Regions from separate parts of the Kitasatospora fiedleri genome, predicted to be linked through region 2. Evidence: riboswitches for the same ligand, from Rfam matches in the RefSeq annotation. Region 2 holds a riboswitch; the other holds the start of a gene.
The links. A riboswitch is a leader RNA that binds a small molecule or an ion and turns the genes downstream of it on or off. The one in region 2 is predicted to bind glycine.

Region 1 (7,128 bases), 3.6 Mb from region 2:
GACGGGGGCGGCGGAGCCCATGGCCAGCAGGTACGGGAAGTCCGAGTTCGGCTTGGCCAGGTGGAAGACGATGGTGGTGTCGTCCGGGGTCTCCACCGTCTTGAGGCCGAGCTTGTTCGGGTCGGCGTCGGTGTAGGGGCCCTTGTAGTCCTGGCCCTGGTCCAGCTCGTTGATCAGGTAGGTCGGGCCGCCGGAGACGACGTCCTGCGCGAAGATGCGCTCGATGCCGTACTTGATGTCCTTCGAGGTGATGACCGAGCCGTCCTCGAACTTCAGGCCGGACTTCAGCTTGAAGGTGTAGGTCTTGCCGTCGGCGGAGATCTCCGGCTTGGCGGTGGCCAGGTCGGGGACGAGGTTCAGGCCGTCCTTGCCCGGCTTGCCGTCGAAGGCCAGCAGGGTCCGGGTGTAGAAGCGCTCGTAGTTCCACACCGAGGCGTAGTACGCGCGACCGGGGTCGAGCGAGTCCACGTCGGTGGTGGTCCACAGGTTGAGGGTGCCGCCCTTCTTGTCGGACGGGTTCACCACCTTCTCGGCCGCCGCGTTGAACCCCGCCGAACCGCCCTTGCTCGCGTTGTCGCCGCCCGAGCCGCCCTTGCTGCCGCCGCAGGCCGCGGTGGTGAGGGCGAGGGCGGCCACCAGGGCAGCGGCCGCGAGCGTCCTGTTTCGCTTCATGGGTTGGAGATCCTCCAGAGTTGCGGGCTCAGTTGCCCTTGGGGTCGAGAGCGTCACGCAGGCCGTCACCGAAGAGGTTGAAGGCGAGCACGGTGATGAAGATGGCGAGACCGGGGATCACCATGTAGGTGGGATCGGCCTGGTAGATCCCGACCGCGTCCGAGAGCATCTGGCCCCAGGACGGGGTGGGCGGCCGGACGCCGGCCCCGAGGAAGCTGAGCGCCGCCTCGTTCAGGATGTTGGTGGGGATGATCAGGGTCGTGTAGACCAGGATCGGCGCCACCAGGTTGGGCAGCAGTTCGCGGAACAGGATGTGCGCGCGGCCGGCGCCGAGGCTGCGGGCGGCGTCGACGAACTCGCGTTCGCGCAGCGACATCGCCTGGCCCCGGACGATGCGTCCGATGTACGGCCAGCCGAAGAAGCCGATCACCGTCATCAGCACCAGGACGCGCACCGTCGTGTCGCCCAGTCCGAGCACCGAGTTGGGGATCACCGAGACCAGCGCGATGCTGAACAGCAGCTGCGGGAAGGCCAGCAGGACGTCCATCACCCGGCTGATGACCGAGTCCACCCAGCCGCCGAAGTAGCCGGCCATGATGCCCAGCACCACGCCGATGACGATCGCCACCGCCGCCGCGCCGAGCGCGACCAGCAGCGAGATCCGGGCGCCGTAGAGGATTCGGGAGAACACGTCACGGCCGAAGGTCGGGTCGACACCGAGCAGGTAGTCGCCGCTGATGCCGCCGAAGGCGCCCTTGGGCAGGCCCAGGTCGGGGTTGATCTGGTCCGCGTGCGGCTCGTCGACCGGGTGCCCGAACAGCGCGGTGAGCACCGGCGCCAGGAGGGCCGCGAGGATCAGCAGGATCACCACGGCGCCGCCGGCCAGGGCGACCTTGTCGCGCTTGAGGCGCTCCCAGGCGATGCGACCGGGTGATCGTCCCTCGATCTTCTTGGGCGGCTCGGCGATTGACGAGCCGTCAGGCTGTGCGTCGGCCGCCGAACCAGGGGTCTCGGTGGGTGTGGTCATGAGTCAGTTCGTTCCCCTCGCCGACGGTGGCCGGCCCACGGAGTCGCGTGCGGTGCGGAAGTGCAGAGCGGTTTCGGTGGTGCCGGGCGCCGATGCGGCGGTGCAGAAGTGCGTTGAGCAAGCAGGGCGTTGCTGGTGGTGCGGGCATCCCTCGGCCGCCTCCGGCCGGAGGTCCGCCGAGCTGGGGCGCTCCGGGTCAGGAGGCCTCCGACGTGCACGGTGCTGCCGCACGGAGAAACGCGTCGTGCGGTTCATGCGCTGGCGGGGACGCGTTCACCTTCGTGGGGTTCGAGTCGCGCTCCGCATTGCGCAGCACTCTCTGTCATGGGAAGTGCCCGGCGGAAGACCCCCATGCCGAAGGATGCCTAACTGTGATCTGTTGGCATGCAATTCCGTTGTCGACGCATATCGCTCTTCACACAGCTGTTACGCGTCCGTCAAGGGGCACACTGACGACACCCCGCCAGTGGCGGGAAAACGCCAGGTGGCACGCGGGGTTGCGCGCGTAGATCATGGAGCGGTAAAAAACCCCCGCCGACCGGGCAAAAGGTCGGGGCGGGGGTTTTCCGACGGGGCGTCAGGGTAGGTTCAACGGCCCGGATAGCCCGGCCAGGGAGCCTGCGGCCACCCCTGGGCCGGCCCGGCCGACGGTTGCGCTGCGTGACCGAAGCCGGTCGGCCCGGCCTGCTGGGCGCCCTGCCGGTCGAAGAACGGGCGGGCGTTGGCCCACATCCACATCGCCACCGGGTCGAACTCGTCGGCCATCACCACGGTGGACACCCCGGGCCCCTCCGGCGCCTGCGCGGCCGCCCGCTGCACCAGCGCCCGGGCCGCCTCCACGGACGGCGGCGAGGTGTCGTACAGGTCCAGCCCGATCGCCAGGTAGCCCTCGCCCAGCACCGGCTGCACCCAGGCCCGGCGCAGCGAGCGCAGCGGCCGCACCTCGCCCGCCTGCTGCTCCAGCACGGCGAAGAACGGCGAGCCCTGCACCGGGGGTTCGGAGATCCGCAGCGGCCCGGCCGGCAGCCGGTCCAGGCCGAGCGCGATCCGCCGCAGGTCGGCCCAGGGCACGCCGACGCCGCCGCCGGGGCGGTGCGGGTCGAGCCACAGGCCCCAGCGCGAGCGGTACAGCGCGGCGGCGATCTCCAGCCCGGAGACCACCTCGTGGGCGCGCGTCCAGCCGCTGGCCGCGAGCTGCCCGGGGGAGGTCGCGCCGGGCGCGTAGCCGTGGCCGCCGACGTCCATGTTCCCGTACTGGGCGTCCGGACTGCCGGGGCTGCCGTGCCAGAGCAGCATCCAGACCTGCCCGCCGGCCAGGGCCCGCAGCAGCCCCTCGTACGCCTCCCAGCGCTCCGGCGCGACCGCTGCGAGGGCGCGTTCGACCGCCCCCGGGTCGCCGGCTGCTCCCGTCACGTCGCCGCCTACTCTCTTCGTCCGTTCCGCCGTGCTCCGGTGTTCCGGGCAACCCTATGGGGCGCACCCGACAGCCGTCATGCCGCCGTGCCCCGCGCGGCGGACCGGGGCCGCCGTCACGGCCGCACGTAGAAGGGCTGTACCCGCCCCAGCATCCAGTCCACCACCGGATCGGCGACCAGGTCGAGCAGCACCAGGTGGACGCCCCAGCTGGGCGGCGCGGTTCCGAGCGCCCGGCCCAGCGCGGTGTTCACCTCGGCCGGGTCGGCGGGGGCCGCCGGGTCCAGCTGCACGCCGACGTACAGCAGGGTCGGCTCGCCCTCCACCCGGGCCAGCGCCCGACGGGCCGTCAGGACGCCGGGCAGCGCGACGAGTTCGCCGGTCGCGGCGGCCAGGAAGGCGAACGGCTCCTGGTGCGGCTCGGGCTCCTTGAGCGCCACCCGGGCCCCCTCGGTCACCCCCTGCGCCTCCCACTGCTCGCCGCGCGGCCCGCGCCGCAGCTCGCCGACGCCCTCCGGCGGCACCGGGATGCCCACCGGCGCCTCCGGGTTGACCGCGACGCCGATGCCCAGCGGCAGCCCGCGGGCGAACTCCCACATCGGGGCGATCGCGAACGGGATGCCCGGGCAGTGCCGGAGGTACTGCTCCTGCGAGGAGTACACCGGGACGTACGGCGCCCCGGCCAGCTCCAGCGTCGGCAGGTCCAGCGCCTCGGCGTCCGGGGAGGTGCCGGACGGCAGCGGAATCCACACCTGGCTGCGGGCCAGCACCTCGATCACCCGGGGCGTCGCCCCGGGGTCGCCGAGCGCGGCCGTCAGCACCTGCTCCAGCTCGTTGGCCGGCCAGGGCCCGCCCTCCAGCACCCCGTCCAGCGGGAACCCCATCTCGCCCTCCACATCCGCGGTTGCGATCAGATTAGCGGCGCGCGGACCCGGCGCGGCGGCCCGGTGCGGCCCCGTCCGCCGGGCCCGCTCCGGCCCCCTCTCCCGCGACCCGCCCCCGGCATGCCATGATGGGCCCGCCCTAACTTCATACCGGCCGCTCGAACCCGCGCGGGAGAGCCGGAACGGCCTGGCACAGGCCGCGACCGGCGCCGAAGGAGCAAGTCCTCCCCGGAATCTCTCAGGCACCCCTACCGCCCGGGCGAGGCAGATCTGGAAAGTGGACACGGCCGCGCCGTGCGCCCACCCACGGTGCAAGCCGCCATCCTGTTCAGGAGGCGGCGAAGCTCTCAGGTTCGACGACAGATGGGGGAGATTCGCCCCAGCCTGCCCGTTTCCAGATCCCGGGAGTCCTGTCGTGTCCCTCCGCCTGACCGCGCTCGACGCGCTGCACCGCTCGCTCGGCGCCACCATGACCGACTTCGCGGGCTGGGACATGCCGCTGCGCTACGGCAGCGAGCGCGAGGAGCACCTCGCGGTCCGCACGAAGGCGGGCCTGTTCGACCTCTCGCACATGGGCGAGATCACCGTCTCCGGCCCGCAGGCCGGCGAGCTGCTCGACCACGCCCTGGTCGGCTTCATCTCCGCGCTCGGCGTGCTGCGCGCCCGCTACACCATGATCTGCCGCGAGGACGGCGGCATCCTGGACGACCTGATCGTCTACCGCACCGCCGAGCACGAGTACCTGGTGGTGGCCAACGCCTCCAACGCCCAGGTGGTGCTGGACGCGCTGACCGAGCGCGCGGCCGGCTTCGACGCCGTGGTCCGCGACGACCGGGACGCCTACGCGCTGCTCGCCGTCCAGGGCCCGGAGGCGAACGGCATCCTGGCCAAGCTGACCGACGCCGACCTGCCCGGCCTGAAGTACTACGCCCTGCTGCCCGCCACCGTGGCCGGCCGCCAGGTCTGGCTGGCCCGCACCGGCTACACCGGCGAGGACGGCTTCGAGGTGTTCTGCGCCCCGGCCGACGCCGCGCACCTGTGGACCGCGCTGACCGAGGCGGGCACCGCCGAGGGCCTGGTCCCGTGCGGCCTGTCCTGCCGCGACACGCTGCGCCTGGAGGCCGGCATGCCGCTGTACGGGCACGAGCTGTCCACCGAGCTGACCCCGTTCGACGCCGGCCTGGGCCGGGTGGTCCGCTTCGACAAGACCACCAACGACGGCGCCTTCGTCGGCCGCAAGGCGCTGGAGGAGGCCGCCGCCGCGGCCGAGTCCGCCCCGCCGCGCAAGCTGGTCGGCCTGGTCTCCGAGGGCAGGCGCGTCCCGCGCGCCGAGTACGCGGTGGTGGACGCCGAGGGCGCCGTGATCGGCCGGATCACCTCCGGCGCGCCGTCCCCGACCCTGGGCAAGCCGATCGCCATCGCGTACGTGGACGCCGCGCACGCCGAGCCGGGTGGCACCGTCGCGGTGGACGTCCGCGGCAAGGCCGAGCCGGTCGAGGTGGTCGCGCTGCCGTTCTACCGGCGTGCCCGCTGACCTCGGCCTCTCCCCCGGCCTCCTCCCCGAGCCAGTCCTTTTCCGGTTCGTCCGCCCAGCGGACGGCCGCGCCCGCCCCTCCCGCGATCCTGGAGAATGACGCCATGAGCAACCCCACGCACCTGCAGTACACCAAGGAGCACGAGTGGCTGACCGCCGCCGTGGACGGGGTGTCGACGGTCGGCATCACCGCGCACGCGGCCGACGCCCTCGGCGACATCGTGTACGTCCAGCTCCCCGCAGTGGGTGACACCGTCACCGCGGGTGAGACCTGTGGCGAGCTCGAATCCACCAAGTCGGTCAGCGACCTCTACTCCCCCGCCACCGGCGAGGTCACCGAGGTCAACCAGGCGGTCATCGACGAGCCGGCCCTGGTCAACTCGGAGCCCTTCGAGGGCGGTTGGCTGTTCAAGGTCCGGGTCGAGGCGACCGACGAGCTGCTCGACGCCGACGGCTACACCGCCTTCACCGGCGCCTGACCGGGAGACCCCCCTGATGACGGTTCTCAACCAGTCCCTGCACGCGCTCGACCCGGAGATCGCCGCCGCGGTCGACGCCGAGCTGCACCGCCAGCAGACCACCCTGGAAATGATCGCCTCCGAGAACTTCGCCCCGGTGGCGGTCATGGAGGCCCAGGGCTCGGTGCTCACCAACAAGTACGCCGAGGGCTACCCCGGCCGCCGCTACTACGGCGGCTGCGAGCACGTCGACGTGGTCGAGCAGATCGCCATCGACCGGATCAAGGAGCTGTTCGGCGCCGAGCACGCCAACGTGCAGCCGCACTCCGGCGCGCAGGCGAACGCCGCGGCGATGTTCGCGCTGATCCAGCCGGGCGACACCATCCTGGGCCTGAACCTGGCCCACGGCGGCCACCTGACCCACGGCATGAAGATCAACTTCTCGGGCAAGCTCTACAACGTGGTCGCCTACCACGTGGACGAGAAGTCCGGCCAGGTCGACATGGCCGAGGTCGAGCGCCTCGCCAAGGAGCACCGGCCCAAGCTGATCATCGCCGGCTGGTCCGCCTACCCCCGCCAGCTGGACTTCGCCGAGTTCCGCCGGGTCGCGGACGAGGTCGGCGCCCTGCTGATGGTCGACATGGCGCACTTCGCCGGCCTGGTCGCCGCCGGACTGCACCCCTCCCCGGTGCCGTACGCGGACGTGGTCACCACCACCACCCACAAGACCCTGGGCGGCCCGCGCGGCGGCGTCATCCTCTCCAAGGCCGAGCACGCCAAGAAGATCAACTCCGCGGTCTTCCCCGGCCAGCAGGGCGGCCCGCTGGAGCACGTGATCGCCGCCAAGGCCGTCGCGTTCAAGGTCGCGGCCTCCGAGGAGTTCAAGGAGCGCCAGCGCCGCACCCTGGAGGGCGCGAAGATCCTCGCCGAGCGCCTGCTCCAGGACGACGTGACCGCCTCCGGCGTCTCCGTCCTCTCCGGCGGCACCGACGTGCACCTGGTCCTGGTCGACCTGCGCAACAGCGAGCTCAACGGCCAGGACGCCGAGGACCGCCTGCACGAGGTCGGCATCACGGTCAACCGCAACGCCGTCCCGAACGACCCGCGCCCGCCGATGGTCACCTCCGGCCTGCGGATCGG
Region 2 (7,128 bases):
GGCCGGAGCTTCATCTCCTTGATGACCGTGTGCGCCTGGTTCTTGCGCGCCTCACGGGCCTTCATGGCCGACTCGTACTTGAACTTGCCGTAGTCCATGAGCTTGCACACCGGCGGTCGCGCCGTGGCGGCGACCTCGACCAGGTCCAGGTCGTACTCCTGGGCAAGCTCCAGCGCCTTCGCGAGCGGGACGATGCCGACCTGCTCGCCGCTGGGACCGACGAGTCGCACCTCGGGGACGCGAATCCGGTCGTTGATGCGGGGCTCGGTGCTGATGGGGCCTCCTCGGTTGCACCTTTTCCGATGCGGCCGTCGGGCGGCGGTCGCACGTAGTGGTTTCGACCACTGGGCGGGGCTTCATTCATGCTTCGCTGCCGCTGCCCTCTGGCAGGAGCACCGAACGCACGAAAAAAGCCCCGCACGGTACAGGCGGGGCTCCACACGTTCCGGGATGTCCTGACGGACACCACTGGCAGCGGGCAATCCTCGCGGCGCCCACCACGGACCGGACCCGTCGGCCCTTCGGCCGATCAGGTGGGAGACTTTCGCGGTTGCCCTCTCGGGCCTCCTGGAGTGGAGCCTCCACTTGCTGGCCGGGCAACCCGAAGGCTCGTCCGGCCGGTCAGTCTCGAATCATACCAGCGTTCCGGGGCCGACCGGTATTCCGACCCCCCGCCACCCGCCTTGTACGCTCCATCCGTACCCCGCTTTCGCACCAGCACTCCGGAGTGACGCCTTGACCAGCCAGCCCGACCACGCGCCCGAGTCCGAGTCCGACCAGGCCCTCGGCTTCGACGACCTGACCCGTGACATCGCCGAGGTCCCCGCCGTCGAGGTGATCACCACCGTCGCCGTCCACCTGATGAGCGCCGCCGCCGTCAAGTGCGGCCTCGCCGAGGGCGGCGAGGCCGACAAGGACCTCGACGAGGCCCGCAAGCTGATCACCGCCCTGGCCGGCCTGGTCACCGCCGGGGCCCCCGAGATCTCCAACTTCCACGCCGCCCCCCTCCGCGACGGCCTCCGCTCCCTCCAGCTCGCCTTCCGCGAAGCCTCCCTCGTCCCCGACGCCCCCGGCACCGGCCCCGGCGAGAAGTTCACCGGCCCCGTCTACTCCTGACGCCCCCGCCCCCGGGGCCCCGCCGGAGGCACCCCGCCCCGCCAGGGGCGCGGGGAACTGCGCGCAGCGGAAGGCGACGACGCCGAAGCCGCCCAGCCGAGAGAACTTCCCCGGCCGAGCGGCTTCCGTCATCCTCCCCCGCCCCGCAGGGCCCCGCCGGAGGCGCCTCCCCGTCCTCCGCCTCCCCGCCCCGCCAGGGGCGCGGGGAACTGCGCGCAGCGGAAGGCGACGACGCCGAAGCCGCCCAGCCGAGGGAACTCCCCCGGCCGGGCGGCTTCTACGCTCCCGCTACGCGCTCACGCGTCGTACTCGTCCAGCGGCGGGCACGAGCAGACCAGGTTCCGGTCGCCGTACGCGCCGTCGATCCGCCGCACCGCCGGCCAGTACTTGTCCGCCGGGTTGACGCCCGCCGGGAAGACCGCCTCCTCGCGGGTGTACGGGTGCGCCCACTCGCCGGCCAGCATCGCCGCGGTGTGCGGGGCGTTGCGCAGCGGGTTGTCGTCCGCCGCCCACTCGCCCGCGCCGACCTTCTCGATCTCGCCGCGGATGGCGATCATCGCCTCGCAGAACCGGTCGATCTCGTGCAGGTCCTCGGACTCGGTCGGCTCGATCATCAGCGTCCCGGCGACCGGGAACGACATGGTCGGCGCGTGGAAGCCGTAGTCAATCAGCCGCTTGGCGATGTCGTCGACGCTGACGCCGGTCTCCTTGCTGAGCGGCCGCAGGTCGATGATGCACTCGTGCGCGACCAGTCCGCCGGGGCCGGTGTAGAGCACGGGGTAGTGCGGGGCGAGTCGCTTGGCGATGTAGTTGGCGTTCAGCACGGCCACCTGGGTGGCGCGCTTGAGGCCCTCGCCGCCCATCAGGCGGACGTACGCCCAGGAGATCGGCAGGATCGCCGCCGAGCCCCAGGGCGCGGCCGAGATCGGGCCGACGCCGGTCGCGGGGCCGGCCTCGGCCTGGAGCGGGTGGTTGGGCAGGTACGGCGCGAGGTGCGCGCGCACCGCGACCGGGCCGACGCCGGGGCCGCCGCCGCCGTGCGGGATGCAGAAGGTCTTGTGCAGGTTGAGGTGCGAGACGTCCGCGCCGAACTTGCCGGGCTTGGCCAGGCCGACCAGCGCGTTGAGGTTGGCGCCGTCGACGTACACCTGGCCGCCGGCCTCGTGGACGAGCGCGCAGATCCGGGTGATCTCGGTCTCGAACACGCCGTGGGTGGACGGGTAGGTGACCATCAGCACGGCGAGCTGCTCGCCGTGCTGGGCGATCTTCGCCTTCAGGTCCTCGACGTCCACGTCGCCGTCGGCCAGCGTCTTGACCACGACGACCCGCATGCCGGCCATCGCCGCCGAGGCGGCGTTGGTGCCGTGCGCGGAGGACGGGATCAGGCAGACGTCGCGCTGGGTGTCGCCGTTCGCCCGGTGGTAGGCCCGGACGGCCAGCAGGCCGGCCAGCTCGCCCTGCGAACCGGCGTTGGGCTGGATCGAGACGGCGTCGTAGCCCGTCACCTCCACCAGCTGCTGCTCCAGCTCCCGGATCAGCGTGAGGTACCCGGCCGCCTGGTCGACCGGCGCGAACGGGTGCAGCTGCCCGAACTCGGGCCAGGTGACCGGCTCCATCTCGGTGGTCGCGTTGAGCTTCATGGTGCAGGAGCCCAGCGGGATCATGCCGCGGTCGAGCGCGTAGTCGCGGTCGGAGAGCCGGCGCAGGTAGCGCAGCATGGCGGTCTCGGAGCGGTGGCTGTGGAAGACCGGGTGGGTGAGGTACTCGTCCTCGCGCAGCAGCCCGGCGGGCAGCGCGTCGGCGTCCTCGGCGATCTCGGCGTCCTCGACCCCGAACGCGGCGAGCACGGCGGCCAGGTGCGCGCGGGTGGTGGTCTCGTCGCAGGACACCGACACCCGGTCGCCGTCGACCCGGTGCACGTTGACGCCGCCGGCCAGCGCAGCGGCGACGACCTGGTCGGCCCGGCCGGGCACCACGGCGGTGACGGTGTCGAAGAACGCGTCGTGGGCGAGCTCGACGCCGCCCGCGCGCAGGCCGGCGGCGAGCGCGGCGGCGTAGCGGTGGGTGCGGCGGGCGATGTCGGCGAGGCCGTCGGGGCCGTGGTAGACGGCGTACATGGAGGCCATCACGGCGAGCAGCACCTGCGCGGTGCAGATGTTGGAGGTGGCCTTCTCGCGGCGGATGTGCTGCTCGCGGGTCTGCAGGGCGAGCCGGTAGGCGCGGTTGCCGTCGGCGTCGACGGAGACGCCGACCAGGCGGCCGGGCAGGTTGCGTGCGTACTCGGCGCGCACGGCCAGGTAGCCGGCGTGCGGGCCGCCGAAGCCCATCGGGACGCCGAAGCGCTGCGAGGTGCCGCAGGCGATGTCGGCGCCGAGCTCGCCGGGCGAGCGCAGCAGGGTGAGGGCGAGCAGGTCGGCGGCGACGGCGACCACCGCGCCGAGCCCGTGCGCCTGCTCGATGACGGCCTTCGGGTCCCGGACCGCGCCGGACGCGCCGGGGTACTGGAGCAGCACGCCGAACACGCCGCGCTCGGCGATCTCGGCGGGGATGCCGTCGGACAGGTCCGCGGTGACGACCTCGACGCCGGTCGGTTCGGCGCGGGTCTCGATCACGGCGAGGGTCTGCGGCAGGGTGTCGGCGTCGACCAGGAAGACGCCGGCCTTGTTCTTGGTGACGCGCCGGGCCAGCGCCATCGCCTCGGCGGCGGCGGTGCCCTCGTCGAGCAGCGAGGAGCCGGAGGTGTCCAGGCCCGTCAGGTCGGCGACCACGGTCTGGAAGTTGAGCAGCGCCTCCAGGCGGCCCTGCGAGATCTCCGGCTGGTACGGGGTGTAGGCGGTGTACCAGGCCGGGTTCTCCAGCACGTTGCGCAGGATGACCGGCGGGGTGAAGGTGCCGTAGTAGCCGAGGCCGATCATCGAGGTGAGGACCTGGTTGCGGCCGGCCAGCTCGCGCAGTTCGGCGAGCACCTGGGCCTCGCTGCGGCCGGCGGGCAGGCCGAGCGCGGTGAGGCTGCGGATGGCGTCGGGGACGGCGGCGTCGGACAGCTCGTCCAGGGAGGCGTAGCCGACCTGGGCCAGCATCTTCTGCTGGGCGTCGCTGTCGGGACCGATGTGGCGGTGCTCGAAGGGGCTGGCCTGCTCAAGGTCGCTGAGCGTCGGCTGGGCGTTCATGGGGGTCGGGCCTCCTGGTCGCGGACCGGCGGTGGTACGCACGCGGTCGGCGGCCGTGGGAGCGCCTGGGCGTACGAACCCGTCAGCCTCCCCCTCTGTCATCGGTACCTGAGAGCTTCGCACGTCCGGACCGCGCGGGCCCGCCCGGCTTGCACCGTCGGCGAGGGCGGGTCGGCCGGCTCCGGTGCCGACGGTCCTGCCCTGCTTTCCAGAGTGACCTGGCCCGTTCGGTACGGATGCCTGAGAGATTCCGGGGAGGGGTTGCTCCTTCGGCGCCCCGCACCCCGCCGTTCGGGCGGTTCCGGGACTCTCCCGAGCGGGCTCGGCGGTCGCCTCCGAGGGTACCAGCGCGGGCCTCCCGGATCACCGGTGCGGCCCTGTGATCTGCCCCGGACGGCGGTGTCCGGGGTGCCGCCGCCCGTGACGTGCCGTTTGGTGTGAAGTGGCGGCCCGGCACGCTCCTCCGGCCGCCTCCGGACGGATCTTCCCAGGAGCAGCAGGACTGGAGGACAGCGTGCAGACCGATATCGATCCGCGCGACCTGATCGGACACAAGGCGGTCGACCGGAACGGTGACAAGATCGGCACGGTCGACGAGGTGTACCTGGACGACGCCACCGGCGAACCGGAGTGGGCGGCCGTCCGCACGGGGATCTTCGGCCGGGACGCCTTCGTCCCGCTGACCACCAGCGAGTTCGCGGGCGACGAGCTGCGCGTCCCGTACGACAAGTCGCTGATCAAGGAGTCGCCGGACTTCGGCGTGGGCCAGCACCTCTCGCCGGCCCAGGAGCTGCAGCTGTACCGCTACTACGGGCTGGACACGGGCGGCGACGCCGGTTCGGGCCCGGCGGCGGTGGACGGCACGGCCAAGGCGGCCGGGACGGCGGCGGCCGCCGGGACCGCCGGGGCGGCGGCGACCGCGAAGGAGCACCCGCGCGAGGAGCCCGCGGCGCCCGCCCCGGACCGCGACTTCGGCACCGTCGCCTCCTCCCCCGCCCCGGCGCCCGCCCCCGGCACCGTCGCCGCGGCCCCGGCCGCGCACGCCGCGGGCAGGCACCAGCAGGCCCAGCCGCACCCGCAGTCGCAGTCGCAGTCGCAGCAGCAGCCGTCCGCCCGGTCGGCCGCGGCGGAGCCGACCGCGCCGGTGGAGATCACCTGCCGCGAGGAGCGGATCGACATCAGCACCGAGTGGCACGAGGTGGGCACCACCCGGCTGCGCAAGTACGTGACCACCGAGCAGGTGGAGCGCCGGGTGCCGGTGGTGCGCGAGCGGGTGCGGGTGGAGCGGATTCCGGTGTCGGACGCGGAGCGGGCGGCGCTGAGCGAGCAGGAGATCGCCGAGGCGGTCGAGGAGGTCACGCTGCGCGAGGAGCGCCCGGTGGTGCGCAAGTACCTGGCGCCGATCGAGCGGGTGCGGCTGGTGGTGGAGCGGTACACCGAGGAGGAGGTGGTCCGCGAGGAGCTGCGCCGCGAGCAGGTGGAGGTGCACGACGCGACCACCGGCGAGGGGGACGGCGAGGGGCCGCGGCAGCACCGGCCGTGGAACGCGCAGCCGCAGTCGCCGGCGGCCCGGCCGCAGTCGGCCGCCGCGAACGGCAGCGCGGAGCACGCCCGCCCGGAGCCGCTGCGCTCCTGACGGCCCGTCGGCCGTCCGGCCCCGGCCCGCTCCGGCGGGTCGGGGCCGGCGCTTTGCCAAAGCTTCACCGGTCGATATTTGACAGAGTGAAGCATCTCCCGACATCGTTACTTCAGTCCCTGCACCATCGCCTTTCTGAAGCAACCTGTCGGAGGAGTCCCCGTGAGTGAGGCACCACAGCCCACCCCCACGGCCGCCAAGCCCACCAGCGCCCGGGTCCTGCCCGCCCTGATCCTGGCCATGCTGGCCTTCAGCGTGGTGCAGACCGCGGTCGTCCCGATCCTGCCGGGCCTGGCCCGCGAACTGAACGTCTCGGGCTCCAACATCACCTGGCTGATGACCGCCAACCTGCTCTCCGCGGCGGTGCTCACCCCGCTGCTGGGCCGCTTCGGCGACCTGCGCGGACGCAAGCCCATGCTGCTGGTCTCGCTGGCCGGCCTGGTGCTCGGCTCCGGCCTCGCGGTGGGCACCCACTCCTTCACCTGGCTGGTGGTCGCCCGGGTGCTGCAGGGCGCGGGCGGCGGCGTGCTGCCGCTGGCGATCAGCATCGTCCGCGACGAGCTGCCCCGGCACAAGGTGACCGGCGGCGTCGCCGCGATCTCCGCCTCGATGGGCGTCGGCTCCGGCCTCGGCCTGGTCGCCACCGGCCTGCTGCTGGAGCACTGGAGCTACAAGTCGATCTTCTGGATGGGCCTGGTCTTCGGCCTGATCGCGGTCCTGCTGGTGGTCCTGCGGGTCCCCGCCGACCCGGTCACCGACAAGGAGGGCGGCGCCGACCCGCTCGGCGCGCTCACCCTGGCCGGCTGGCTCTCCGCCCTGCTGGTCGCCGTCAGCCAGGGCAACCACTGGGGCTGGACGTCCACCCGCACCCTCGGCCTGTTCGCCGTCGCCGCCGTGGTCGCCCTGGTCTGGCTCCTGGTCGAGTCCAAGGTCGCCCACCCGCTGGTCGACCTGTCGATGATGGCCCGCCCCGCCGTCGCCTTCACCAACATCTCCGGCCTGCTGATCGGCTTCGGCATGTACGGCTCGTTCATGGTGATCAGCAACTTCGCGCAGACCCCGGAGAAGCTCACCCACTACGGCTTCACCGCCACCGTCCTGCACGCCGGCGTCATGCTGCTGCCCTCCGCGATCGGCTCGATGGTCGCCGCCCCGCTCGGCGCCCTGCTGATCGCCCGCCGCGGCCCCCGCCTCCCGCTGGTGCTC

Region 1: another riboswitch for glycine. It lies ahead of gcvT (glycine cleavage system aminomethyltransferase GcvT); the one in region 2 lies ahead of gcvP (aminomethyl-transferring glycine dehydrogenase).

What each region holds. Positions count from the first base shown of each region.
Region 1 covers NZ_OX419519.1:5,084,654-5,091,781, reverse strand. Annotated here, with positions in the region: gene QMQ26_RS23440 (ABC transporter substrate-binding protein) at 1-672, opposite strand, end outside; gene QMQ26_RS23435 (ABC transporter permease) at 701-1,699, opposite strand; gene QMQ26_RS23430 (enhanced serine sensitivity protein SseB C-terminal domain-containing protein) at 2,288-3,112, opposite strand; gene QMQ26_RS23425 (enhanced serine sensitivity protein SseB) at 3,229-3,996, opposite strand; glycine riboswitch at 4,156-4,260, shown strand; glycine riboswitch at 4,261-4,369, shown strand; gene gcvT (glycine cleavage system aminomethyltransferase GcvT) at 4,466-5,530, shown strand; gene gcvH (glycine cleavage system protein GcvH) at 5,635-6,009, shown strand; gene QMQ26_RS23410 (serine hydroxymethyltransferase) at 6,026-7,128, shown strand, end outside.
Region 2 covers NZ_OX419519.1:1,459,870-1,466,997, forward strand. Annotated here, with positions in the region: gene infC (translation initiation factor IF-3) at 1-275, opposite strand, end outside; gene QMQ26_RS07115 (DUF1844 domain-containing protein) at 736-1,116, shown strand; gene gcvP (aminomethyl-transferring glycine dehydrogenase) at 1,413-4,286, opposite strand; glycine riboswitch at 4,505-4,611, opposite strand; gene QMQ26_RS07125 (PRC and DUF2382 domain-containing protein) at 4,801-5,922, shown strand; gene QMQ26_RS07130 (MFS transporter) at 6,085-7,128, shown strand, end outside.